DNA from 4 places in the Alteribacillus sp. JSM 102045 genome. Region 4 is predicted to be linked to each of the others. Evidence: predicted binding sites of a transcription regulator. Region 4 holds the regulator's gene; each other region holds the start of a gene.

Region 1 (6,195 bases), on a different contig from region 4:
ATTTTTTGAACACTTTGCCCTAATCCCGTTCCTGTTACACCTCCATGCGCCATTGCAATATAGGATTGAATTAATTGATGGCCGCTTCCTTGCATTTCATACTCAAACGGATCTCTAAAAGCAACAAGGCGCTGCATCCGGTAGGGAGCTTGAAAAGCAAGCCATGTTACTGCCAGGGTGGCCAGCACTCCTAAAGTAATTAGATGACGCCAGCGGGCTCCGGATAAAAAAACTATGGTGCCTCCTACGAGCAAAATCGTCGTGGCGGTACCTAGATCAGGCTGAAGCATAATCAAAATAAAAATAAACACCACAATAATCAAAGGAGGAAGTACTCCTTTTATAAATTGATCAATATATTCGTGTTTTTTAGAATAGACATAGGATAAATAAAAAATGACAGAGATTTTCACAAATTCAGAGGGCTGGACTGTAAGAGGGCCTAATGACAGCCAACGCTGTGCTCCATTGACATTGGTGCCAATTAAAATAACAAGTATTAAAGAAACAACAGAAAGGCCAACAATAAAAGGGACCAGCTTCATATATAAACGATACGGAAAATGAAGCATAATGAAAAAGAGAAAGAAACCAATCATTAACCATAATAACTGTCTTTTCACAAAATAAAAGGCATCATCTGCCATATCCAACCCAAGAGGGAAGCTGGCACTATAAACCATCACAAGGCCAAAACTAATTAATAAAAATGCCGTGATCAGCATTATCCAATCATACCGTTTTAATATACGAGACACGAAACCACCACCGATTGTTTAATATATGTATCTCCCCTGATAAAACAAGAAGGCACCATGTTTTCTTCAACAGCTTAATGACAAAAGTTTCTCCTAATAAACTACTAGAAGGAAGCGAAGGCTTCAATCCTCCACAAGGAGGTTTTTTACTGTTATGGATTTCCTTTTTTTTAAGGATATGAGAAGATTAGTTCGAGATTAGCGAAAGGACGTAGAAGCTCAAATGTCACGTAAACAAGCATATTTATGTGCAGTAGCTGGGGCAGCTTTGTGGGGGTTGATCGGAATATTTGTACAGGTTCTTTATGATGCTGGCTTTACCCCCTGGCAGACGGTAGCGATTCGTGCTATTTTCTCAGTGATTTTAATTGTAGGATATCTGGCTGTTTTCAAACCTTCCTATTTAAAAATTAAATTAGGAGATTTCCCATTTTTTATTGGAACTGGCATTATCAGCATTGTATTTTTTAATTGGTGTTATTTTACTGTCATGGAAGAAGCAACAGTTTCTCTTGCGGTTGTCCTGCTTTATACAGGGCCATTATTTGTGACTATAATATCGCGGTTTTTATTTAAAGAATGGCTTACTAAACGTAAAATGCTATCTCTCTTGTTTACGATTACGGGGTGTGCATTTACTGTAGGTCTGCTTCCAGCCTTTCAAACAAACGTTTCCGGGTTTGTAATCGCTGCCGGAATAGGATCTGGATTTTTTTATTCGTTGTACAGTATTTTTGGAAAATATGTTAGCAGCCGCTATTCCTCCATGACGATTACCGCTTACTCTTTTATTTCTGCAAGTCTCCTTATGATTCCTGCTGGCGGGTTAGCCGGAGACCTCAACAAAATGTTAAATACGAAAGTTATTTTGGCTTCTCTTGGCCTTGCCATTATAGCAACAGTACTTGGATACATATTATATACCGCTGGTTTAACCTATATTGAATCCAGCCGGGCCTCCATTTTAACAACGATAGAACCTGTTGTTGCGATCACAGTGGGTATAACCTTATTTGGAGATACGCTTAACCTATGGCAGGTGCTCGGTGTGACACTTGTCCTTGCCTCCATCTTTTTGGTTGCTGAAAAATCAAATCAGCACTCTGCGGAATCGACCACTTAGCGATTTACCGTTCCTATACCTGGGAACGGTTTTTTTGTTCTTAAATATAGGTCTAAGCAATCAGGAAGAAATTGTGTTTTTTCGTAAATACATAACTACCTTTTGCATTTTATTTCCTTTATTGTTTAAAATATAAGAACAAACGTTCGTGTTTGTGGTTGTTTTTTTAACATGAATTTGACTATTGAAAGTACAAGGACAGAAGGGAGGCTTAGCATGACTAAAATAATTTCCGACTTAAATGGCATATGTCCGCGCCTCGACAGTTTTTTAAGACACAATAAGCGATTATGCAATTGCTCCGTCCTTCAACGTTTTTTAATCGATAAAGAAAACAAGCAACTCTTTATACATGCTATCTGTCAACCAAATGAAACAAATGAAGAAGCATTGGACAAAGCTTTCCGGTACCATTTCGGTAATATGAAGCTCACGTCTTATATATTAAAAACGCTGCACTGGCACGCCATCCAGTATGACCAGCACATTCGTAAATCAAATAAAAGATTTCCATTAATTCTGGACCAATCCTTTTTCGATGAAAACGAGCCCTCCTATCTTCTTGATGTAATAAGCCGAGAGGAGGCTCTCGAAGAATCTTTTGAGGAAAATGGTGAACGCTTAGAAGACATGATTGGCAAGGACGATTTATTTATGGCCTATCAAAGACTTACTGATTACCAAAAAGATATCCTTGAAAAAAGTTATGTGAAGGGATGGAAAGACACAGAAATAGCGGAGCACCTTCACATTAGCCAGCAAGCTGTTTTTAAAACTCGAAAAACCTCTCTTGATAAAATGAGAGCTTTTATGAAAAGGAGGAATACGTCATGATGGCTTTTACAAACGCTACTGAGTTTATTCAACTGCTTGCAAATTTCGGTTTTCCGGTTGTGGTTACTTTTTATCTATTGTTTCGTTTTGAAAGAAGAATGGAACATATGTCCTTCACTCTTCAACAACTGCATTCCTCTTTTTTTCGGCCGGAAAAAAGAAAGGAAGATGACGATGGTTAATGTTTACACACTAACTTTAGAAGCAAGAGAGCATAATCGTGATGCTTTGGCTCAAGTAGTCGAACATTTTGAGCCTTTTATTCAAAAATCTCTGCAGCAAACATCTTACAAAGAAAGAGAAGATTTAAGGCAGGTACTGCGGCTGAAATGCATGGAGAGCATTTTTACCTTTGAAGTAGAAAATGTACCAGGTTTTTGGGAATTTAAAGAGAACTTACCAATTGATGAGCCGTAAAGACTCGACTTCTATCTATCTTACAAATGAAATGAAGGTTGATAAAAATAAAAGAAGTAATGCAGGGTTCTGTATGACAATAGAAATCACAACACTTGTAAAGCGGTTTCACCAAAAGTACTTTCTAAAAGGATAGCATGTGGGTAAAACAAGGGAAAATTCCTCTCATAACGGCTATGGAAACCCGAGTGAAAACGCAGGTTATTTCAGAGCTGTCACCGATATATTGTTTGAAGTAGAACTATAAATTAAAGCAAATAAATGACACTTAGTCCAACAAAATGCTGCCGGATATCCAAAAAAATTTAGATGATTTATGCGAACGGATGCTAGAAGAGCAAGTCCTTACAGCTGGCGCAACACAGCTGGCCAAACGCCGGACTGCGGCTATGAACGCTGCAGGGAGCTGTGTCCTCATTTTCACCGCGTACTTGAAGGTTTGATACAAGCTGTAGAAGTCCATTCCCTTTCATAATGTTTCATGTGAAACATCCCTGTGGTTAAGAACTCCACAGGGATGGATTCAGTAGTGAAAACATGTTTGCATCAATCATAGGAAAGTTATCTCCCTATGAAGAAATTCTCTAACCTATTTATTCAAGATCGGCGTGCGGCGAACAAGCCGCTATGCATGAAACGCATACCAAAGATTTTTCCTGCCAACCCAGAGCGCCCTTCGCCAAAAATAAAAAAGTGACCATCCCTATTAATTTATCCGCTTCTTGATTAATTTCTTTCTTATCCACAATTTTTATTACTGTTTTCACTTCTGAAACATTTCTCATGAACTCATCACCCTCTTTAGGTTTGCTGTAGATTTTTAAGGGTTATCTGCTCCTGTGATTGCCCCTCCAACTATTAATATCTCTGGCTTCCAGAGCACAATATCAGAAATAGTCTTTTTATTGATACCGCCTGCTACAACAACCTTCCAGTGTGGAAAGTCATCTAACCATTTAAAGTGCTCCCTGCGTATTCTTTGGATTTTTTGCATGTCCCTGCGAGTATGAAGAGAAACAAGCTCGGCACCCAAAGCATCAAGGTCTGTTCATTTTTGTTGAGACCAAACATCAAGCAGATCTATCCCTTTTTTCAAAAAACTCAGTTAAAAATATTGGCAGTTTTAATGTTTTTTCACATATATGACAAAAGGGTTAAGACTGTATAACGGTTTGGTTGGGATCATTTTGTAATGTTGGGCTCTGCTTTATAATATATAGGTATATATTAACTATTTGGTATGCTAATTTTCCTATAAAGGTGTTGGGGAGTATGAATGTTAAAAAGTATTTAAAATGGACGCTGCCGGTTTTTATACTGGCCTGCGTTTTTGGGACTGCTTATTTCTTTGTTACTCCCAGCTACAGTCACGAATACAAACAGCTGACAGAACGAGTAGAAATTGGGCTGAAGTATACAAACCCTGAAGAATCTGTAGTTTATGTCCACCCTTTCGTTGAAAACCCCAACAATACTACAAACTTAAAATGGACCCACACGCAAAACTTCATCAAGATATGGGTCCTTGATGAAGAAGGAAATGTTATTGACGATGCAGTAACTGTTGAAAAAGTGGAAAAAGAAAATGCCAATCTGATGCAAACAACTCTTAAGCCGGGACAAAAGGAAAAAAACAGGCATTATTATAAGATTCATTTTTCTGAAGATGCTGATCGCCTTAAGCTTTCTTTAAAGGGAGAAGTGGAAGACGAGTTTGGCACAGCAGAAATTGAAGAAATTATCGAAGTAAATGTGGATTACTTAAATATATAAGGAGAAAGGAGCCGTTATGGAGGAATAATGGCTCCTTTTTTGGTACCCTACCTCTCTTATTCAGCATTCGCTCAGTTAGTCCTTCGCCAATCATGATTCTTGAAGCCTGAGAAAGGAGAAAGAAAGATGAAACGATGAACGGTAACTAAGGAAGACTCTTAGCACCCTAAACGGGAGCAAATAAGATAACATGGGCTTCATGAAAGGGGTTTGGTGCCATAGCAAGAGAGATCCAGGAGGAACGGTCGTCAAGGAGGGGGCTTGAAGACCGAAGTTGAAAGAAGAGAGGAAATGCGGCAACCAAGCAAGGATTTTAAGCATTTAAAAACGTATTGCGACTTCACCTATTCGTAGGACGGTTACATAAACCGAAAACAGAAAACCTAGCAAAACAGCCGGTCATGAAAATACATCACGACCGGCTGTTACCATTGATACAGCTGTATCCTTTTAAATTACACCCTACCAGCGGGAGGTCAGCATTTTTCTTCTTGTGTAAAATTCTACTCCGTCTTTGCCATTTGCATGCAGGTCACCATAGAATGAATTTTTCCAGCCGGAAAATGGGAAGAACGCCATTGGCGCTGGCACGTTAACATTGACACCAAGCATACCTACTTCAATATCTTCTCTAAATTCTCGTACGGCGTGTCCACTTGAAGTATACAGTACTGAACCATTGCCAAATTCGGACTTATTTGTAACTTCAATCGCTTCTGTTAAATCTTTCACTCGAACAATCGAAAGAACCGGGGCAAATATTTCTTTTTTCCATATGTTCATATCCGGAGTCACATGATCAAAAATAGTTGCCCCTAAAAAGTAGCCTTTATTCATATTTTCAGCATCTTTTCTTCCATCGCGGGCTAATACGGCTCCTGCTTTTTCCCCCTCTTCGATTGCCTGGTGTACTTTTTCTAAATGAGATTGCCTGATAACCGGCCCAAGGTTGACCTTTTCATCCAGGCCGTTTCCTAATGTCAGCTGGTCTGCTGCTTCACCCAGACGCTCAATCACTTCATCAGCAATATCTTCAGTTACAACAACGACGGAAGTAGCCATGCAGCGTTGTCCTGCACTTCCAAAAGCCCCTCCTATAATTCCTTTAATGGTGGTTTCTAGATCACAGTCTCCAAGAACGATCGAATGGTTTTTAGCACCAGCAAGTGCCTGTACTCTTTTGCCGTTGTTCGCCGCAGTTTTGTAAATATATTCCGCAACAGGCTGTGAACCTACAAAAGATATAGCATCAACCTCATCGTGCTCTAATAATCCATTGACGACGTCATG
Region 2 (6,195 bases), on a different contig from region 4:
AAATACCGGTGCCGACTAACAATATAAGAAACGGCGGCCCCCACACAAAATCACTGATCATTCCTAAAAATTCGTTCACATTCAGTAATAATCCCTCCTGTTTCTGTCTCTATTTTTCTATTTCATCCCCGTTACTCCATCGTATGTATGGAAGAATTATGAAGATCGAGGAGGAATAGCGCTAATATTAATAGTATTCTGATAAGATGATACTTATTAGTATATCAGACTGATAACTATGTTAACAAAACTTTTCGAGAAGGATTCAGAGATTGAAAGATTATCTCCTCTCTTTCTTTTGTTTTGTCTGGAAGACAGCAGGGAAGATAAGAATTAGAAATAATAAGAACGGGGTGGAACAATGAATACAGAAAGCTTAAAAATTACAGGTATTGCCGGAAGTTTGCGTAAAGATTCTTACAATAGAGTAGTCTTAAAGCATTTAGCGCAGGAACGGCCGGATTCAGTTGACTTTTCCATTTATGATCTCAAACATATCCCATTGTTTAATGGAGATCTAGAAGAAAACGGAGACCCAGAAGCAGTTGTAGTTTTCAAAGAGGCAATAGAGGAGGCAGATGGATTATTGATTGTTACCCCTGAGTACAGCCATGGGGTCCCGGGGATGTTAAAAAATGCATTAGACTGGGCAGCAAGTGTTACAAATGAAAATGTCCTGGAAAACAAACCAGCATTTGTTTTAGGTGCTTCTCCTGCTATGACGGGGACTGCTTTTGCACAAGTGCAAGTGAAACAAACCCTCGCAGCAGCTGGAGCGCTTGTGATGCAGCAGCCTGAAGTGTATGTCGGCCAGGTTTCGAATAAAATAGAGGACGGAAAAATAACAGATGAAAAAACAAAGCAGGCGCTTGATCAATCGCTCCGTGCTTTTATAAAGTGGGTTCAAAAAATGAATAAGTAATGAAAGGGGTTGTCTCAAAAGGAAGACGCAGCCCTATCTTTTATTGCAACATTCCAAAAAAAGGGTTTTAAAGCCTGAGACAAGAGAAAGAGGAAGCGGTAATGAAGAAAGGCTCTTGTAAGATGTTGTACTCCCCGTTGTTTGCTTTTTAAAGATGTTGCGGCCGACCCTGCTTGAAGAGGGTCATCTCGAGCGCCGCTGCCTGTACAGAAAAGAGAAAACAAAGCAAAACAGCCGGTCGTGGACTTATTTTCATGACCGGCTGTTTCCCGTGCAATGGCTTTTGAGACAACGAGCTTCTTCGTGGTTGTTCTACCGTTGTAATTCCTTTTGGCGAAGCTCCACGCGCCTGATTTTCCCGGAGGTTGTTTTAGGAAGCTCTTCGATAAACTCAATGTGGCGAGGGTACTTGTATGGAGCTGTGAGCGCTTTCGTATGATCCTGGAGCTCTTGAATTAATGCTTCTTTATTTGCAGCGCTGTCTGGATCTTTTAATACGATATAGGCTTTGACAATGCTTCCGCGGACTTCATCTGGACAAGCGACAACCGCGCATTCTTTTACAGCCTCATGTTTGGTCAGAGCATCTTCGACTTCAAATGGACCGATCGTGTAGCCGGAGCTGATAATAATGTCATCGCTGCGCCCTTCAAACCAGAGGTAGCCATCCTCATCTTTTGACGCCTGATCACCGGTTAAATACCAATCTCCTCGAAACGCAGCAGCGGTCCGCCCGGTATCTTTATAATATTCCTTAAAAAGCGCAGGGCAGTCTTTATGAACAGCGATATCGCCAACCTCTCCGGGTGCTGCCGGCTGCCCTTTGTCATTAATAACGTCGACTGTGTTCCCAGGAGTCGGTTTTCCCATCGAACCAGGTTTTATGGTCATATCAAGCAGTGTTCCGACTAACAGCGTATTTTCCGTTTGTCCGTATCCATCGCGGACATCCACGTCAAAAGCCTCTTTAAAAGCTTCGATCACCGGGCGGTTCAGAGGCTCGCCTGCAGACACTGTACTTCGGAGCTCCGGCAAGTTATACGAAGACAGGCTGTCGACTTTTGACATGAGCCGGTACTCTGTCGGGGTGCAGCAGAGGACGTTAATTTTTTCTTTTTCCAGCAGGCTGAGATACGTATTCGGATCGAATTTGCCTTGATAAACAAATGCAGTCGCACCAAGGGTGATTGTTGATAAAAACGGACTCCATATCCATTTTTGCCACCCAGGAGCTGCCGTAGCCCAGACAATATCGTTTTCCCGTACATCGAGCCATTCCTTTGCTGCTGTACGAACATGTGCATACGCCCAGGCGTGGGTATGTACCACTCCTTTTGGATTTCCTGTCGTACCTGAAGTATAAGATAGAAAAGCAATATCATCCCGGGAGGTGTTTTCACCGCTGAATTGGTCACTTTGCAGAATGACACTTTCTTCAAATGCTTTCCAGCCGTTCTGTTCTCCGCCAATAACAAATTTCTTTTCTAAGGAAGGCGTGCTTTCGTCTATTTTATCTGTTTCTTCGGTAGCCTTGTGAAAAGCTATCACACCTTTAGCTGTGGAGTGGTTAATGCGGTAACTTAAATCTTTTGCCCGCAGCATTTCAGAACAAGGTATAGCAATAATTCCTGCTTTCAGGCAGGCAAGATAAGCCATATAAGCCTCCGGCAGCCGTGGCAGAATAATAAGAATACGGTCGCCTTTTTGAAAACCTTCTGCTATAAGGGCGTTGGCGTATTGATTGGTGCGCTTAATCAGTTCAGAGTAGGAGACTTCCCGCCTGTTGCCGTCTTCACTCAGCCAGCGAACCGCCACCCGGTGCTCATTGTTTGTAAACGCTTCCAATTCATTTGTTACATTGTACTTTTCTGGAGCAATTAAATCTTCTCTTTTCAAAAAATCCCCTCCCGTCAAGATCTTCTAAGACTACTCGAGTTCTCTTTTTATTATACTAAAATAAATAAAATTTTGAAATCTTTTTTTATCAAGAAAGACGTGGTCGATGGACGCCGCGTCTTTGAGGAGGATTATTTGTAATGGCCGCCAATTTTTTGTGCGCGCAGCTGGGCTTGGCCTGCATCGGTAAGAGAAGAAGCATAAAGAAGCGTACCGCTCCCAAACCGCTCTTTTAAATCATCTACTGTTTGATTCAAGGTTTCGCGGTCTTGAATGGGGTGAAACAGGTTGAGCTGGCGAAAGGTATCATTTGCGAGCTGATCGAGCGTAATGCCGACACTTCGCAGCGGATATCCATCCCAATGCTCATGAAAAAGCCCGGCAGCTGCTTCGTAAATGACTCTTCCGTCATTGGTATAATCCTCAAGCTTTGTCTGGCGGTGAAAACCGGCCGGAAAATCAAAATCATGGCCGCCCGCCCCTGCAGAAACAGTCGTGCCCATATAGCCGTTCTGCCTGGCACGGCGGGCCACCTCTTCACTCAATTCCCGCAAAACGACTTTGACTTCGTCCCACGTATAATAATCGCGGGGAAGCGTCATATGGTGGCCGATGCCTTTGCGGCGGATATGGGTGTTGACTGTTACGGGGGAGGGATCCCATCCGTAAGCAGTCCGCCAAAGCAGCTCTCCATTTATGCCCCAGCGTTTTTTCATTTGTTCGAGCGGAAAGCGGGCAAGCTGGCCGATGGTGCGGATGCCCATATTACGAAGGTGGCGCTCCATTCGTTTTCCAACTCCAAATAAGTCCCCGATGGAACGCGGCCATAGCTTCTGCTCCAAATTATCTTGAGTTAATGTAAAAATTCCTTCCGGCGCTTTTTTCGCGAAATGGTCGCAAGCCATCTTGGCAAGCACTTTTGTCGGACCAATGCCAACACGGGCGTTTACGCCAAGCATTCGTTTAATTTGCCGTTTCATACGCTCTGCTGCTTTTACTGGATCGCCGCCGAACGGTTCAAGGGAATAGGTCATTTCTACAAAAATTTCATCCACGCTGTACGGTTCGACTTCATCGCTGAACGTTTCAAGCACGGCAGCAATTTCAACCGAGGCATCCAAGTAGGCCTGCATACGCGGTTTAATGACCACGAGATCCGGACATTTATTTTCTGCTTCCCAAAGAGCTTCTGCCGTTTTCACGCCCCATTGTTTGGCGATTGGGCAGGCCGCAAGGATGACGCCGCTGCGGATTTTTGGATCTCCCGCCACGACTACGGGTTTATCTTCAAGGTCTGCGCGGCAGACCTTTTCAAAGCTCGCATAAAACGACTGCATATCCACTAAAAATACGATCCTCTCCATCATCATCGCTCCACTAAAAAGACTTGAGATAATTTTATTATATGAGAACAAACGTTCCTTTTCAACAGTAGACATTTTCCATCAGCCGCTCCCAGATTTCTTTTTTAAAACAGAACGCTCGTGCTATAATACATTTAAATTCGTCGAAAAAGGAGAAAGACAATGGAAATGGAAAAACGGATTTTAGGAGCGCTTAACCATATTCAAGAGACTTTAACAGAGCAAGGAGAAACTCTAAAAGAGCACGGACGAATGCTGTCTGCTTTAAAAACAGGCCAGGAGGAATTAAAAGCTGAAATCGATGGCATGAAAAGGCAGAATGCCAAAGAATTTAGTGATATAAAAGACCGGTTAGAGAACCTTGAAGCAAGCTATGACGTATTAAAAGACGAAACCTGGACGAACAAAAGAGATGTGTACCGTATTAAAAACACGTTAGGTTTAAAATAAACATCCTGTCTACCACCTCGACCCGCTGGATTAATCCTTTTCATCAATCACCTTTTTCATTTTTGTCTTATCCATCCTGCGTTACGATGGATATAAAAGGTAAAAGGAGTCCTTCCATGATAGATGCTCATATCCATTTAGATCAATATGAAAACATAGAAATGAAAATAAATTCCTGGCAAAAAGCCGGCATCAAAAAAGTAATTGCCGTTTCTTACGATCTTGCTTCCTCGTATAAAACATTGGAGCTAAAAGAAAAGTTTCCTGATTTTATTTTGGCAGGTGCCGGTTTTCATCCGGAAAAAGGTTTGCCAAAGGAATCCGATTTTCAAGAATGGCAGCGGCTTATCCGCCAGGAACGTAATAACATAGCATGCATTGGAGAAATAGGTCTGCCTCATTATGAACTCGAAAAACTCCCGCATTCTCTTGAATCACATATGGACTTTTTCAAACGGTGTTTACATACAGCGGAAGAACACTCTCTTCCTGCAGCTCTTCATGCTGTTTATGATAAAGCAGCCATCGTTTATGAAATCCTGCAGCAGGAAACCCCTGACATCGCTGCGCATTTCCACTGGCTGAAAGCCCAGATGGAAGTGGTCCGGCAAATTACAGCTGCGGGTTATTACGTTTCCCTCACACCAGAAGTATGCTATCGCGAGAGAGATCAAGTCTTAGCTACCTTTATTCCAATGGAACAATTGTTAATGGAAACGGACGGCCCATGGCCGTTTAAAGGGCCTTTTGAAGGAAAAGAAACCACACCATTATTTCTGCCGGACATCGCAGCTTTTTTAGCAAAAGAAAGAAAAATGAACATCCACACTCTAAAAGAACAAATTCTGCATAATACCATGCGTCTGTATGGCTCAAATATTTGAGGCGGTGGACACAGGTTACCGTTATTTTCATTATTTTCTCTTTTTGGAGGCCTTACGTGGACCGTGGTTCCGTTGTTTCCCGCAGATCACCTTATATCTGTGTTTATATAGAATAACGGAATGAGGGGCCGCGAGCCTATCCATAAAGCTCTTTTTTTGAGACATAGCGGAACGAGGGTCCATCCCCTACAGCAAAAGAGTGGAAAACAGCAAACGTAGAAAAAACTAATACCAGTGATTGACGATGTTTCTCATCGGAGTCTGCCGTACCGGTGATGATCAAATACGTTTGAGAGAGGCTGCAGCAGGGAAGAGGATCACAGACGCAATAAAACAAACAGACAGGAGGGCTATGATGAAAGTAGATCAGCTATTTAATGAACAAAATGAAGAAATTCAGTTTAATACAGGTGAGATTAACGTGAAAAATGACGATCCTGAAGATTGGGAAGTAAAAATATACGGAGTCGAAAATCAGCGTTTTTTCACAGATGCATTAAGAGACAGCCGGAAAGAACATCTAACATTTGAAACGAGCAAAGGAACGATGAATAGAATGGTCGATATTGAAGCCTTTGACTCCGCAAAGGAAGAAAACGTAGTAACAATGAAAGGAACCAGCACCTTAAATGGATATAAACAATAAAACCGTGAGAAACCTGGACTGGTAAATCAGTTC
Region 3 (6,195 bases), on a different contig from region 4:
TACCAGGAACCGGATCCATTTGACCGGCCGGTTGAAGAAGAGAGGTTAATTCCAGGCAAAGGCGGATTTACTGATATTACAGAAGAAGATGTGGAAAATGACCGCTTTGATGCAGAGGAGGTCTGGGAACAATCTGCCGCCTACGGCACTTCGGATACCCCGCAGGACACTTATGATCCTTCACTGGAATATGAAGGAATGTTTGGAGATGCGGAGCATGAAAATGGAGAGGAAGATGTCTTCGAAGGGTTTAGTATGACAGATAGTGAAGGCAACCCTATTGATTTTGATCACGATGTTGATTTTTCACATTACTTTTTGCGCAGATAAAAAATGCCCCGCTCGCAGTGCTGTCACTGCAAGGGGGCATTTATTTAATTTACCCATTCATCTACAAGCTCACGATTTTCGTCAATCCATTGCTGCGCTCCTTCTTTAGGATCGCCCGCTTCGTTAATATAGCTCATTAATTCACCTAAGGATTGATCATCAAATTTCCATTTATTCATCATTTTTGTTACTTCATTGTATTCATCTTCAAAGCCTTCTCGAGTAACAAAAACAATATCGTCCGCTTCTCCATAAATAGTGTCAGGGTCTTCTAAATATTTTAAATCGTAATCGGCAAAAGCCCAGTGCGGACTCCATAATGTTACTACAATCGGCTCTTCGTTTTGATAGGCTTCATCTAACTCTGTCATCATAGCCTGTTCAGAAGAAGCTTGCAATTCGTAATCGATGTTGTAATGTTCAATGGCTTCTTCTGTTAATTCCATGAGGCTTGCTCCTGGATCAATTCCAAAGATTTCTCCGCCTGTTTCTTCTTTGTAATCATTAAGGTCTTCTAAACTGTTTACGTCTTCCATATATTCTGGTACGACTAAGCCTAATTCTGTGTCTTCATACCACTCGTCCTGGACCTGAAAATCATTACCGTATTCGTCAATGTGATGTTGGTCAGTGAATGGAACCCACACTTCCATCGCCATATCAAGATCGCCTTCAGCAACACCTGCAAACACAGCCACTTTCTCCATATTAGTCAGTTCAACATCGTATCCTTTTTCTTCGAGAAGAATTTTCCACATATTTGAAGCTGCAATGTTTTCAGCCCAGTTATTGTAACCGATCTCTATTGTATCCATATCTTCAGGAGCTGTTTCCCCAGTTACTTCTTCTGCTCCTTCATCCCCGCAAGCGGCAAGCGGAAGCATTAAAAATAGTAACAATACAAGCCGCAAGTATGTTTGTTTTTTCAATGTTGACGCCTCCTGTAAATAATGTGTTTAGCTATCTCAGCATATCTTCTTCATATGGAAAGCTAGATAGCTTTTCAGCCCCATTCTTTGTAATCAGCATCTGTTCCTCGAGCTTGACCCCTTCTTTTCCGCCTTTTGCTCCAATATAACTTTCTACACAAATAACCATGTTTTCTTCAAAGTAACCATCGTATCCTTTTTGCTCAAAATCCTCGGCGTGAGCAATAATAGGGTATTCTCCTGTAAAGCCCGATCCGTGAGCATTACAAAAGTAGCGGTTGGAAAAAAATTCTTCGGGAATTTTCCAGCTTTTTTGAGCATATTCTCTGAAGCTAAGACCTGGTTTGAGCAGTTCAATGTTTGTTTGAATTTGCTCATACGCTATTTTGTACAAACGCTTTTGTTCTTCAGTTGGATCGTCTCCTATGACGAAGCTGCGAGAAATGTCACAGTAATAACCAAATGGCCCGCATGTATCGGTATCAAAGCTCAGCATATCACCTTTTTGAATGGTACGGTCGCTGCATTCCTGAAACCATGGATTGGTTCGGTATCCGGAGCTAAGTAAGCGTGTTTCAATGTAATCACCATCCATGGCAATGTTTGATTGATGAAGAATGGACCATAACTCATTTTCTGTCATGCCAGGCTTTGCTGCTTGATACATCCGCGTCATTCCTATTTCGGATGCTCGAATCGAAATTTTTGTCGCTTCAATCTCATCTGGAGATTTAATAGCTTTTGCGTGCTCCACAGGCCTTTGTGCATCTACGGTTTTAATACCTTCTTTATTCAGTGCAATGTGGCCGGCAACAGGCAGCTGATCTACTGCAATGCGTCTGTCCCCTCCGCCATACTGCTTCATTAATGCGGCTATGTCAGATGCAAATTGTTTCGCATCACGTTTTAAGTTTTGGGCTGCCGCTGCATAGGAAAGCATTAGAGCAGGACGAACTTCGTCTACTGTTTCTACCCCATCGGATAAATGCTCGCAGTTATCGTAATCAAACAAAATAACCGGTCCTTCTACCGGGATAAACACATACCTGCCAGGATTGCGCCGAATGTAAACTTCCATGTTACGTGTACCTGTTGCATATCTTACGTTCATGGGATCAAATAATAAACAGGCAGAATAGCCGTTTTGTATTAGTTGATCTTTTACTCTATTCAAACGATATTGTCGCATTCTGGCTAGATTGATTTGTGATTTGTCGTATTGCAAGGAAGCAACTCCAGGTGTGTGGCGATCTGTAAACATTTTATCCCCCTTTCATTTACGATGTAGAACACATGGTTTATTATATAGGGTATAACTTGATATAACAAGTTTAAAACATATAAATATAAGTTTGGGATAACGAGAAGGAGGATTACGGGTGGTTTCACAAAAAAAACAAACAGAACGCATCCCCCTGTACCGGCAAATAAAAAAAATGATTGTTCACAACATACAAACGGGGCAATGGAACCCCGGCGAATTTATTCCATCAGAGACAAAATTGCTTGACGAGTTTAATGTGAGCCGCACAACCCTTCGGCAGGCCATTAACTCATTGGTACAAGAAGGGATATTGGAGAGCAGACAAGGGAAAGGAACAAAAGTCAAAATTCATCCCCCTGGACAACTAGGTCAGCACTCTACCATTATGTTTCAAGAAGATGGGGAAAATTTCGAGTCACGAATTCTGCGGGTGGAGTTTTCCTTTAATTTTTTTCAGGCTCAAAAGCATTTAAATGTACTTGATAATGAAAAAGTGTTTCTCTATGAACGTGTTCGGACTGCAGATGGTGATCCTATTGCGATTCTTCAGTTTTATACTACCCAGCATATAGGAGAAATGCTGATAAAAAGTGAACTTCAGGACCATGAACCATATGCGGTCATTGAGCAGAACAATGTTGTGCTGAAACATGCAACGGACTGGGTGACAGCTGTAAATGCCACCTCGAAGGAAGCTGATGTGTTGGGAGTGCGCGGAGGGGAGTCTTTAGTGTGTATTACCCGTTTAAGCTCTGGACTTGATGACCGGCCGATAGAATTTTCAAGAACGATTTATCGTGCAGACCGTTTTAACTACAGGGTAGAACTTGCTCATAATTAAGTCAATTGTTCATGATAAGTCAGACACAGCCCGGGACAATAAAAGAAAGAGGGGAGAGCTGTCCCCAAGTTATAGGGACGGGCTCGATTTGGTGTCTGGAATAGAGATACATTCCGTTAGGAAGCAGTTAGAAAGCAGCGCCTCTCTAAGCAAATCTAATGTCAGCAAGGTCTTCAAAGCACAGGTATTCCACGCCTTCCTCGGTCACTAAATGAAATTGTTTTTGAGCATGATTAATGTAGTGGCATTTACCGACGATTTCATAGAAAAAGCCATCCCGCCAGTACGTAAAACAAAGGGCATCGTCATTTCGCATTGCATCACCAAGAAGCCACTCCAGCTCTTCCCAGCGCTGAGGATCGAGTTCTGGCTTTGCTTGTTTCGTTTGCTGCTTTTGGTGTTTCAGCCATTGTTCCCGGTGTTCCGGCAGGATCATTCGTGAGGATTCCCAGCGCAGGTTTGATCCTGGTGTCAGTTTATTTCCTTTCATGGGCCATCCCTCCTGCTCCTATTATATGCGAACGTTTGTTCTTTAAACACCCTTAATTTTTTCCAAGAGAATTTTTAATGGTAAAATGAAAGGAGAAAGAGGGGAGAGAAATGTCAAAGTGGACAAAAGGGCAGCTTGGATTAATATTGGTTTTCTTTGCGCTTTCTAGCAGTGTGGAAGTTCTTAGGTCCGGAGCAGCAGTATCAGGGAGCAAGACAGTATCTGTAATTTCACCTATTAATTTTTTTAGTATGATGGCAGGTGCTTTTCTTGTTTTCCATTTTCTTTTTTATTTGGAAACAAAAAAAGAAATGAATGTTTTTGACCGCCCGTTATGGAACAGAATCGGAACAGCCTCTCTTTTTGCTTTTTTGGTATTTATTACAGGGAGTGTTTATCTTTTTGAAAACACTAATATTTTTATAACAATTTGGTTTTCCAAATATGCATTTATCTTTACTGGTTTGTTGTTGTTATATTTGAACATATTTGCATTTATAAGGGCTTTTTTTACGGGAAGACAAGAACTAACCAGCACTATCAACACTACTACAGGAACTGGGGTTTTACTTAGTCTTCTAACATTCTTATTATGAGAACAAGCAGGCTGATGAAGGTTGAAATGAATAAAAAGAATGGAGGTGCAGAGGGTGGCGTCCATGGAGCTGTGTCCAAAATTTGAAGAGGCATTTAGATTATTGGGAAAACGCTGGGTCGGTATTATTATAAGAGTCTTAGAAGCGGGTCCGATGCGATTTAATGAAATGGCCGAACAAGTTCCGGAAATTAGTAAAAAGATGTTAACGGAAAGGCTGAAAGATTTAGAAGAACAAGGTATGGTGAAACGAGAAGTAGTCCCCGAAACACCAGTCCGCATTACGTATAGGCTGACAGATAAAGGAGAAGCAATAACTCCTGCTCTTGCTGAAGTGCAGAAATGGGCAGATGAATGGGTTGAAAAAACAGGGTGCTAATTAACAGCGCCTTTTTTATTGTTTAGGAAATTTCAATTAATGGATAACTATCTCCATATTGTTTGATCTGCGTCTTCAGCGCCCAGCCTCTCGGGGTTAAATTACCTCCAGTCATGAAAGGCAAAGAGCGCCTTTCGTGACTGGAGAACATTTACCTGTCGAGGCTGATCAGGCGCTTGCGCTTTTGTTCCTGCCTTCAGTCGGGGACAAAGATGCGGCACTTTTACGACCTTATGAAAAAACAAGGACGCTTTTTTTAATTATTGACTTACAAAAAGTAACCTGATATATTTTAGTTACCTTAAAGAAAAAGGAGGATCAAAATGACAATATTAGCAGGGGCAGGGTTGCTATTAATACGGCTGGTCATTGGCATAAGCTTTGCAGCTCATGGAGCTCAGAAATTATTTGGTTGGTTTGGAGGTCATGGTTTAAAGGGAACTGCAGGATTCTTTGATTCCATTGGTATAAAACCTGGATATACTATGGCACTTCTAGCAGGTCTTGGAGAATTAGCTGGAGGCCTTTTATTTGCTCTTGGCTTATTTACGCCTATAGCAGGACTTCTGATTGCTATTACTATGGTAGTAGCCATTGTCAAGGTACATGGGCCAAATGGATTCTGGGCAACACAAAGCGGATATGAATATAACTTGATGCTGGCTGTTGTAGGGATTGGTATTGCTTTAACTGGAGCAGGAGTGTTCTCCATTGATGCTATTCTATTTTCTTAATGAAGGAAAAGAATCGAAATTATTTTATTATTTTCAGCTTCATACTATCCATTAACTTTTTCAATAAATAAAAAAACACCCTTTATGGCAAACAATTGAGAATGGAAAAGCCAAACAAACTCTAATTTTATTATCAGGAGCTGTTTGGCTTTTTTTTAAGTTCCTGGAAGGAAATAGAAAAAGGGAAATAGCTTTGTTATAGCGAAAAATATGATAATAGAGAAAAAGGATATTTGCCATCTATGTAAACAGGGGATGGTTTTGATGCCGATCATTTGTATAGAAGGACCTAGAGCAGTAGGGAAAACAGCTGTTTGTCTCGAACTCAAGGACAGATATGGGGGGTATGTGGTTGCTGGTGAGTATCTTGAGTCAGCAGGGGGAAATTGGTTTGAAGAGTGTGATCATCAAATAAGACGGTGGCAGTTAGCATTAAAAAAGGCAGAAACTTATGCTCTGGTCATTTTTGATGGCGATATCTTTCAGCCTGTTATTGATTATGCCCATGATTTCTTAACTCTCCAAAGTATTTTAAATACTTTTCTGCATGCTTTTATGGACAAACAAATAGGCTTTCCAGACAGCTATTACTACTTATGGCTGGGGAGACCACGATTCGAAAACGAAAAATCA
Region 4 (6,195 bases):
TAGTGCTGCTTTCCAAGCTGCTGTTGTTTCATTTGCATCAGCCGGACGAATAACATTTAAGTTAGGGATAGCCCGTAAAGATGTTGTTTGTTCAATTGGTTCATGAGTTGGACCGTCTTCACCAACGGCAATGCTGTCATGAGTAAACACATAAGTAACAGGCAGTTCCATTAAAGCACTTAAACGCAGAGCCGGACGCAAATAATCAGAAAACACGAGGAAGGTAGAAACATAAGGATGGACACCCCCGTGCAGTTTTAAGCCGTTTCCTGCAGCTGCCATCGCAAACTCACGTACACCAAACCAAATGTTTCTTCCTTTATAATTATCACGGCTGAAGTCTGTTTCTTCCTTGATTAGTGTTTTATTAGAGGAAGCAAGGTCAGCTGATCCGCCAAATAAAGACGGTACTGCTTTTGAGATAGCTTGAAGTACTTCACCAGATGCTGCTCTTGTCGCCAGCTTTTCTTCAGTATATACAGGAAGGTCTTTTTCCCATTCAGCCGGCAGTTCTCCTTTTACAGCACGAATAAATTGTTCAGCTAGTTCAGGATATTTTTCTTTATACGTTTCTAATTTGTCATTCCATTCTTGTTCATTGCGGGCACCTTCTGCTTTTCTTTTAGCAAAATGTTCCATAACCTCCGCAGGAACATGAAAATCTTCTTCAAACTCCCATTTGTAAGATCCTTTAGCGAGGGTTACTTCGTCTTCACCTAATGGCGCACCGTGTGCGGCATTCGTCCCGCCTTTATTAGGAGACCCAAATCCAATTTCTGTTTTCACTTCTATCATAGAAGGGCGGTCTGTATTTTTTGCTTCTTCAATCGCTTTTTCGATAGCTTCGATATCATTTCCGTCTTCTACTAGAATAGTGTGCCAACCGTAAGCTTCGTAACGTTTTAATACATCTTCGGAAAAAGATTGATGTAAATCTCCGTCAAGAGAAATATCATTAGAGTCATAAAGCACAATGAGCTTTTCAAGCTTTAAGTGCCCCGCAAGCGAAGCGGATTCGGATGAGACTCCTTCCATCAAATCTCCATCTCCGCACAATACATAAGTGTAATGGTCTACTAGTTTAATGTCTTCTTTATTATACACAGCAGCTAAATGGCGTTCTGCCATAGCCATACCTGTTGCCATAGCAAGCCCCTGTCCAAGCGGTCCAGTTGTAGCTTCAACTCCAGGAGTATCGCCATATTCCGGGTGTCCCGGTGTTTTACTGTCCCATTGTCTAAAGTTTTTCAATTCATCCAATGACAAATCATATCCGCTCAAATGAAGGAGACTGTATAATAGCATAGAACCGTGTCCCGCTGATAACACAAAGCGATCGCGGTCAAACCAGTCTGGATTGCCCGGATTATGTTTCATAAATTTGCTCCATAATGTATAAGCCATAGGAGCCGCCCCCATTGGTAACCCCGGGTGGCCGGAATTGGCCTTTTCGATACTGTCAATAGATAATGTTCGGATTGTATTAATGGCTAATTCTTCCACATTTTTAGCTGCCATGTTATTCCCTTCCTTTCCCACAACTCAATATGTATTATTACCTACGTGTTTAATCATAAACGTTCTATCCTGATTGTACAAGGTGGTTATCATGGAATCGTTATGCATATCATTTGCTTCACTTCGTTCATTTAAATAACAACGATAATTTTTCTAGCTGTTATTTATTGGTATAAAATAGATTGTTCGGAAATTTATGAAGCTTTAATGTAAACAGATTGACTTCCTTTTAACCTGATTCTAGTAATTTTCATAACAAAAACCTGATGGAAAATTAACTTAACCACCAGGTTCCATTTCTACTATATAAATCTATTGGCGAAAGTTCGAATTGTTACTTTTCGTTTTAACGACTTTGTCGGGAGTGACATCCTTGCCGTTTGGATCAACTACTTTAACAGACTGCAGCTGACTTTTGAATGAGGATCGAAATTTAGATAAATATTCTTGTCGTAACTGCTGTTGTTCTTTTTCTTCATTTTCCGTTAAACCAGTGGTTTTAGAACGGTTAGCCAGCTCATTAATACGTGCAATCTTCTCTTGAGAAAGCATAAATGTATAATAACCTCCCTGGTATTCCGCTTTTTTAACTTGTCTTCTAATCTATATGATCTATTTTTATTTTGCAAACCTCACTGCAGTCGATGAGAGGGCATTCAACATTCTCAAATACGTTATTTTCAAACAAAGAAAGAATTACTCCGAATTTTTCAGGCTCTCTATATGTTCTTTGTACCTTCTATGTACAGTAGCTTTAGAAACATCGTATCCAAAACCACGCAAGGTAGCCGCTATATCACGAAACGTCAGTTCGAGTTTTCTGAGCCGGACGATTTCATCTATCGGCGCTTTTTTCTTTTTTCTTCCGCCCTGTTGGAGGTCCGAGAGGTTTTTTTCAGGTTTAAAACCGTTTTCTATTGCTTGTTTCATTCCTCTTTTTATTTTTAAATTATGAAGTTTTCTTTGATGTTCTTCCACCATCGACAAAATATCCATCAACATATTATCGGTTTCAGATAACTCAAGAATTCCTTCGTCTTTTACCGTATAAATGGGGACATTTAATTTAAATAATTGATGAAGCAAAGCAACTTTTGCATTTCCCCGCCCCAGTCTCGTATCATCCTGCACACATAATACTTCGGCTTTTTGTGAGCTCAACAGATCCAATACTTCAAGAAGCCCTTCTCGCTCAATGGAATATCCGCTCGCTTCTTCTGTAATAATTTTAGTAATTGTAAATTCTTTTGCCTTCGATAAACGGGTTAGCTCCTCCTGCTGTCTTGTTAAGGAAGACTGCTGTGATTTTTTGTTCGTGCTTACCCGGCAATAAATGATGCAGCTTTTCAAAATATTTTCTCTCCTTCATTTGTTCAGCCTCTCATATAGTCAGCGTCCATTTTCGATCCATGTATAGGTTAGCACATCCTCTTCTTGTCCATCCATACTGTCTACATACATGCTTTTTTCTTCTTCAGGAGCAGTTAATTGCACAGTTAAGACAAGAGAAATAATAGAAATGATAAAAAGAATTAAAATAGCCCATTCCTGACTGCTTAACTTCTTCATTTTTAAAATCATTAAATACCCTCCGATAAATAAGAATGTATGTTCCCGTTACGAATTAGTATATAGAGAACTTTTGTTCCCGTCAAGATAAGATTAGAACGAGTGTTTGCGTACATATGTTTTCCATGCTATACTGTTTATATGAAAAAAATAGAAATAGAGGTGCTGACCCGATGCCCAAACTATCGAAACGCCAGCAGCAAATTTTAGATTATATAAAAGAAGAAGTCAGGCAAAAAGGCTATCCTCCTTCCGTTCGTGAAATAGGCGAAGCTGTAGGGCTCGCATCAAGTTCGACTGTACACGGTCATCTCTCAAGGCTTGAAAATAAAGGATTAATACGCCGAGACCCGACAAAACCGAGAGCAATTGAAGTTTTAGAACTAGAAGACGTTCAACCGCAAATCTCAGAAAGCAATGCTGTTTATGTTCCTGTTTTGGGGAAAGTTACAGCGGGTGAACCTATTACCGCTGTTGAAAACATTGAAGAGTATATCCCCTTACCAGAGCGTATGGTTTCTGATGAGAAAGTATTCATATTAACTATTCAAGGAGATAGTATGATTGAGGCTGGTATTTATGACGGAGACCTAGTAGTGGTAAGACACCAGCAAACTGCGGACAACGGGGATATTATCGTAGCGATGACAGAAGAGTTAGAAGCGACTGTCAAACGTTTTTATAAAGAAGATAATTTCATTCGCCTGCAGCCGGAAAATGCTGCTATGGAACCTATTATTTTAGACAATTGCACTATTCTAGGAAAAGTTACTGGAGTATTTCGAACACTGCATTAATTTTGTACTTATTTAAATAGTTTACCCGGCTGCTGATATACAGCATGAGCCGGGTATTTTTTCGTTCTTGGAGACTGCGAATGAATCTGCAAGTTACGGTCGATCTATCCCTCCCCTTAAACCTTACCTCCCTAATAATCTATGTTATCTTTGACGAGCTGTTTAAACATTTAATGGTACACGGTATCATCATAAATTTTTTTCATTTTTCATTGATATATAATCATGATGAGGAGCCTTATTTCTTGCTGAAAGATGTATTTATGAAAAAGGAGCATAATGGATTCAGTTACAGAACACCTAAAAAACCCTTGATAACAGCGAGGTCATCAAGGGGTTTATGGATCTTATTAATATGTGGAAAGGAATTGTTCTCTTTCCCAAGGATGTACTTGAGAGCGAAACATATCCCATTCGATTTCTTTTGCTTCTGCAAAATGCTCAATTGCATGAGGTCCGATAGCGTTGACAAGCACTTCATCTTTCAAAAGGCTGTCCAATGCTTGTTTTAGGTCAGCAGGAAGATCTTTAATACCTTCTTCTTCACGCTCTTCTTTGCTCATCACATAGATGTTACGATCCGTTGGCTCTGGAGCGTTCAGTTTTCTCTTTATGCCATCGAGACCTGCAGCTAGCATAGCTGCCATAGCAAGGTAAGGGTTAGCAGAAGGGTCTGGACTTCTTACTTCTACACGTGTGCTTAATCCTCTAGAAGAAGGAATACGCACAAGCGGACTTCTGTTTCGAAGCGACCATGCTACATATACTGGTGCTTCAAATCCTGGAACAAGACGCTTATAAGAGTTAACAATCGGATTAGTCAATGCAGTGAAAGCCTGGGCATGCTCAAGAATACCTCCTAAGAACTGCATTGCTGTTTCACTCAATTGAGAATCTGTCTTTTCATCATAGAACGTGTTCTCTTTTCCTTTGAACAAGGACATATTACAGTGCATACCAGAACCATTTACTCCAAATAACGGCTTTGGCATAAATGTTGCGTGCAACCCGTGTTTTCTTGCAATTGTTTTTACAACAAGCTTAAAGGTTTGAATGTTATCACAAGTAGTTACAGCGTCCGCGTATTCAAAGTCGATTTCATGCTGCCCAGGAGCAACTTCGTGGTGAGAAGCTTCAATTTCAAAGCCCATGTCTTCAAGCTCAAGCACAATATCGCGACGGCAGTTTTCACCGAGGTCTGTTGGAGCAAGGTCAAAATAGCCGCCTTTATCATTAAGCTCCATGGTAGGCTCGCCTTTTTCATCATTTTTAAAAAGGAAGAACTCTGGCTCTGGACCAATGTTGAAAGCAGTGAAGCCCATTTCTTCTGCTTCTTTTAATACACGCTTCAAGATTCCGCGAGGGTCACCGGCGAATGGTTTTGGGTCTCCTCCTACTTCCCCTGGCTCATATATGTCACAAATAAGACGAGCTACTTTCCCTTTTTCCGGAGTCCAAGGGAATACTACCCATGTATCTAAATCAGGGTATAAGTACATATCAGATTCTTCAATTCTTACAAAACCTTCAATGGAAGAACCATCAAACATCATTTTGTTATCCAATGCTTTAGAAAGTTGATCAACTGGAATTTCTACATTTTTAATAATTCCTTGAAGGTCCGTAAATTGCAGACGAATAAATTTAACGTTTTCTTCTTCAGCCATTCTTGTAATGTCTTCTCTAGTGTACTTGGTGGCCATGTGGTGAGTCTCCTCTCTTCGTTTCAAAAAAATTAGTATGAAATCTTTTGTCCTTGAGACAAAAGGAAATCACCTGATCAATGGAAAAACCTTGACAATTGTCCTTGAATCATAGAAGTTCTGCCTTGCCTTCCTGCTGCCATCACTTCATGTTTCAAATGACGGCGAAGTTCTTTATCACTCATACTTTCTGTGTTCTTAAGAGCAGGCTTAGGCTTTTCTTCTTCATGCTGCGAGCGTAATTCAAAAATTTCTTTAATTCCAGATAAATTTACGCCTCGTTCGATGAGTGCCTTAATTTCTAACAGCCTGTCTACGTCATTAAAAGAAAACAGTCGTTGATTGCCTTCGGTTCTTGCCGGATATACAAGACCGTGTTCTTCATAATAACGAATTTGGCGTGCGGACAATTCTGTCAGCTTTTTCACAATGCTAATAGGAAATAAAGGCATGTTGCGCCGGATATTATCGTTCACCTGGCCGCCTCCTTCCTTAAGAAGATATTTTCATCCTACACGATGTTAGGTTTTTCGTCAAGTGCATGTTAACTTTTTTTACATCGAAATTTTCAGAAACGTCGGATGCCTTTATACCTATTACTGTTCATT

Evidence for each region. Region 4 encodes LexA, which represses DNA repair genes until DNA is damaged. Its sites were predicted from a motif close to CGAACATATGTTCG; they were not measured.
Region 1: ACE1TI_RS06820 (sigma-70 RNA polymerase sigma factor region 4 domain-containing protein) is a predicted target of LexA. The motif match lies at 2,017-2,030, and genes of this name have one in related genera.
Region 2: ACE1TI_RS14285 (DNA polymerase IV) is a predicted target of LexA. The motif match lies at 4,227-4,240, and genes of this name have one in related genera.
Region 3: ACE1TI_RS06915 (YolD-like family protein) is a predicted target of LexA. The motif match lies at 3,883-3,896, and genes of this name have one in related genera.

Annotation. Positions count from the first base shown of each region.
Region 1 is NZ_JBHFQG010000007.1:24,672-30,866, forward strand. Features, by position in the region: gene ftsW (putative lipid II flippase FtsW) at 1-758, opposite strand, end outside; gene ACE1TI_RS06815 (DMT family transporter) at 982-1,881, shown strand; gene ACE1TI_RS06820 (sigma-70 RNA polymerase sigma factor region 4 domain-containing protein) at 2,098-2,715, shown strand; gene ACE1TI_RS06825 (YvrJ family protein) at 2,712-2,897, shown strand; gene ACE1TI_RS06830 (helix-turn-helix domain-containing protein) at 2,890-3,132, shown strand; gene ACE1TI_RS06835 (hypothetical protein) at 3,726-3,917, opposite strand; gene ACE1TI_RS06840 (hypothetical protein) at 3,953-4,126, opposite strand; gene ACE1TI_RS06845 (hypothetical protein) at 4,405-4,905, shown strand; gene ACE1TI_RS06850 (CoA-acylating methylmalonate-semialdehyde dehydrogenase) at 5,368-6,195, opposite strand, start outside.
Region 2 is NZ_JBHFQG010000021.1:52,282-58,476, reverse strand. Features, by position in the region: gene ACE1TI_RS14300 (alanine/glycine:cation symporter family protein) at 1-61, opposite strand, end outside; gene ACE1TI_RS14295 (NADPH-dependent FMN reductase) at 362-922, shown strand; gene mbcS (acyl-CoA synthetase MbcS) at 1,235-2,818, opposite strand; gene ACE1TI_RS14285 (DNA polymerase IV) at 2,950-4,185, opposite strand; gene ACE1TI_RS14280 (hypothetical protein) at 4,345-4,632, shown strand; gene ACE1TI_RS14275 (TatD family hydrolase) at 4,749-5,516, shown strand; gene ACE1TI_RS14270 (hypothetical protein) at 5,872-6,162, shown strand.
Region 3 is NZ_JBHFQG010000007.1:41,350-47,544, reverse strand. Features, by position in the region: gene ACE1TI_RS06935 (TraR/DksA C4-type zinc finger protein) at 1-330, shown strand, start outside; gene ACE1TI_RS06930 (glycine betaine ABC transporter substrate-binding protein) at 375-1,259, opposite strand; gene ACE1TI_RS06925 (M24 family metallopeptidase) at 1,291-2,520, opposite strand; gene ACE1TI_RS06920 (GntR family transcriptional regulator) at 2,639-3,364, shown strand; gene ACE1TI_RS06915 (YolD-like family protein) at 3,510-3,854, opposite strand; gene ACE1TI_RS06910 (hypothetical protein) at 3,965-4,450, shown strand; gene ACE1TI_RS06905 (winged helix-turn-helix transcriptional regulator) at 4,514-4,828, shown strand; gene ACE1TI_RS06900 (hypothetical protein) at 4,965-5,114, shown strand; gene ACE1TI_RS06895 (DoxX family protein) at 5,152-5,562, shown strand; gene ACE1TI_RS06890 (DEAD/DEAH box helicase family protein) at 5,827-6,195, shown strand, end outside.
Region 4 is NZ_JBHFQG010000012.1:5,490-11,684, reverse strand. Features, by position in the region: gene tkt (transketolase) at 1-1,518, opposite strand, end outside; gene ACE1TI_RS10030 (DUF896 domain-containing protein) at 1,831-2,070, opposite strand; gene ACE1TI_RS10025 (YneB family resolvase-like protein) at 2,215-2,868, opposite strand; gene ACE1TI_RS10020 (hypothetical protein) at 2,908-3,099, opposite strand; gene lexA (transcriptional repressor LexA) at 3,261-3,884, shown strand; gene glnA (type I glutamate--ammonia ligase) at 4,235-5,587, opposite strand; gene ACE1TI_RS10005 (MerR family transcriptional regulator) at 5,665-6,063, opposite strand; gene ACE1TI_RS10000 (methionine gamma-lyase family protein) at 6,184-6,195, opposite strand, start outside.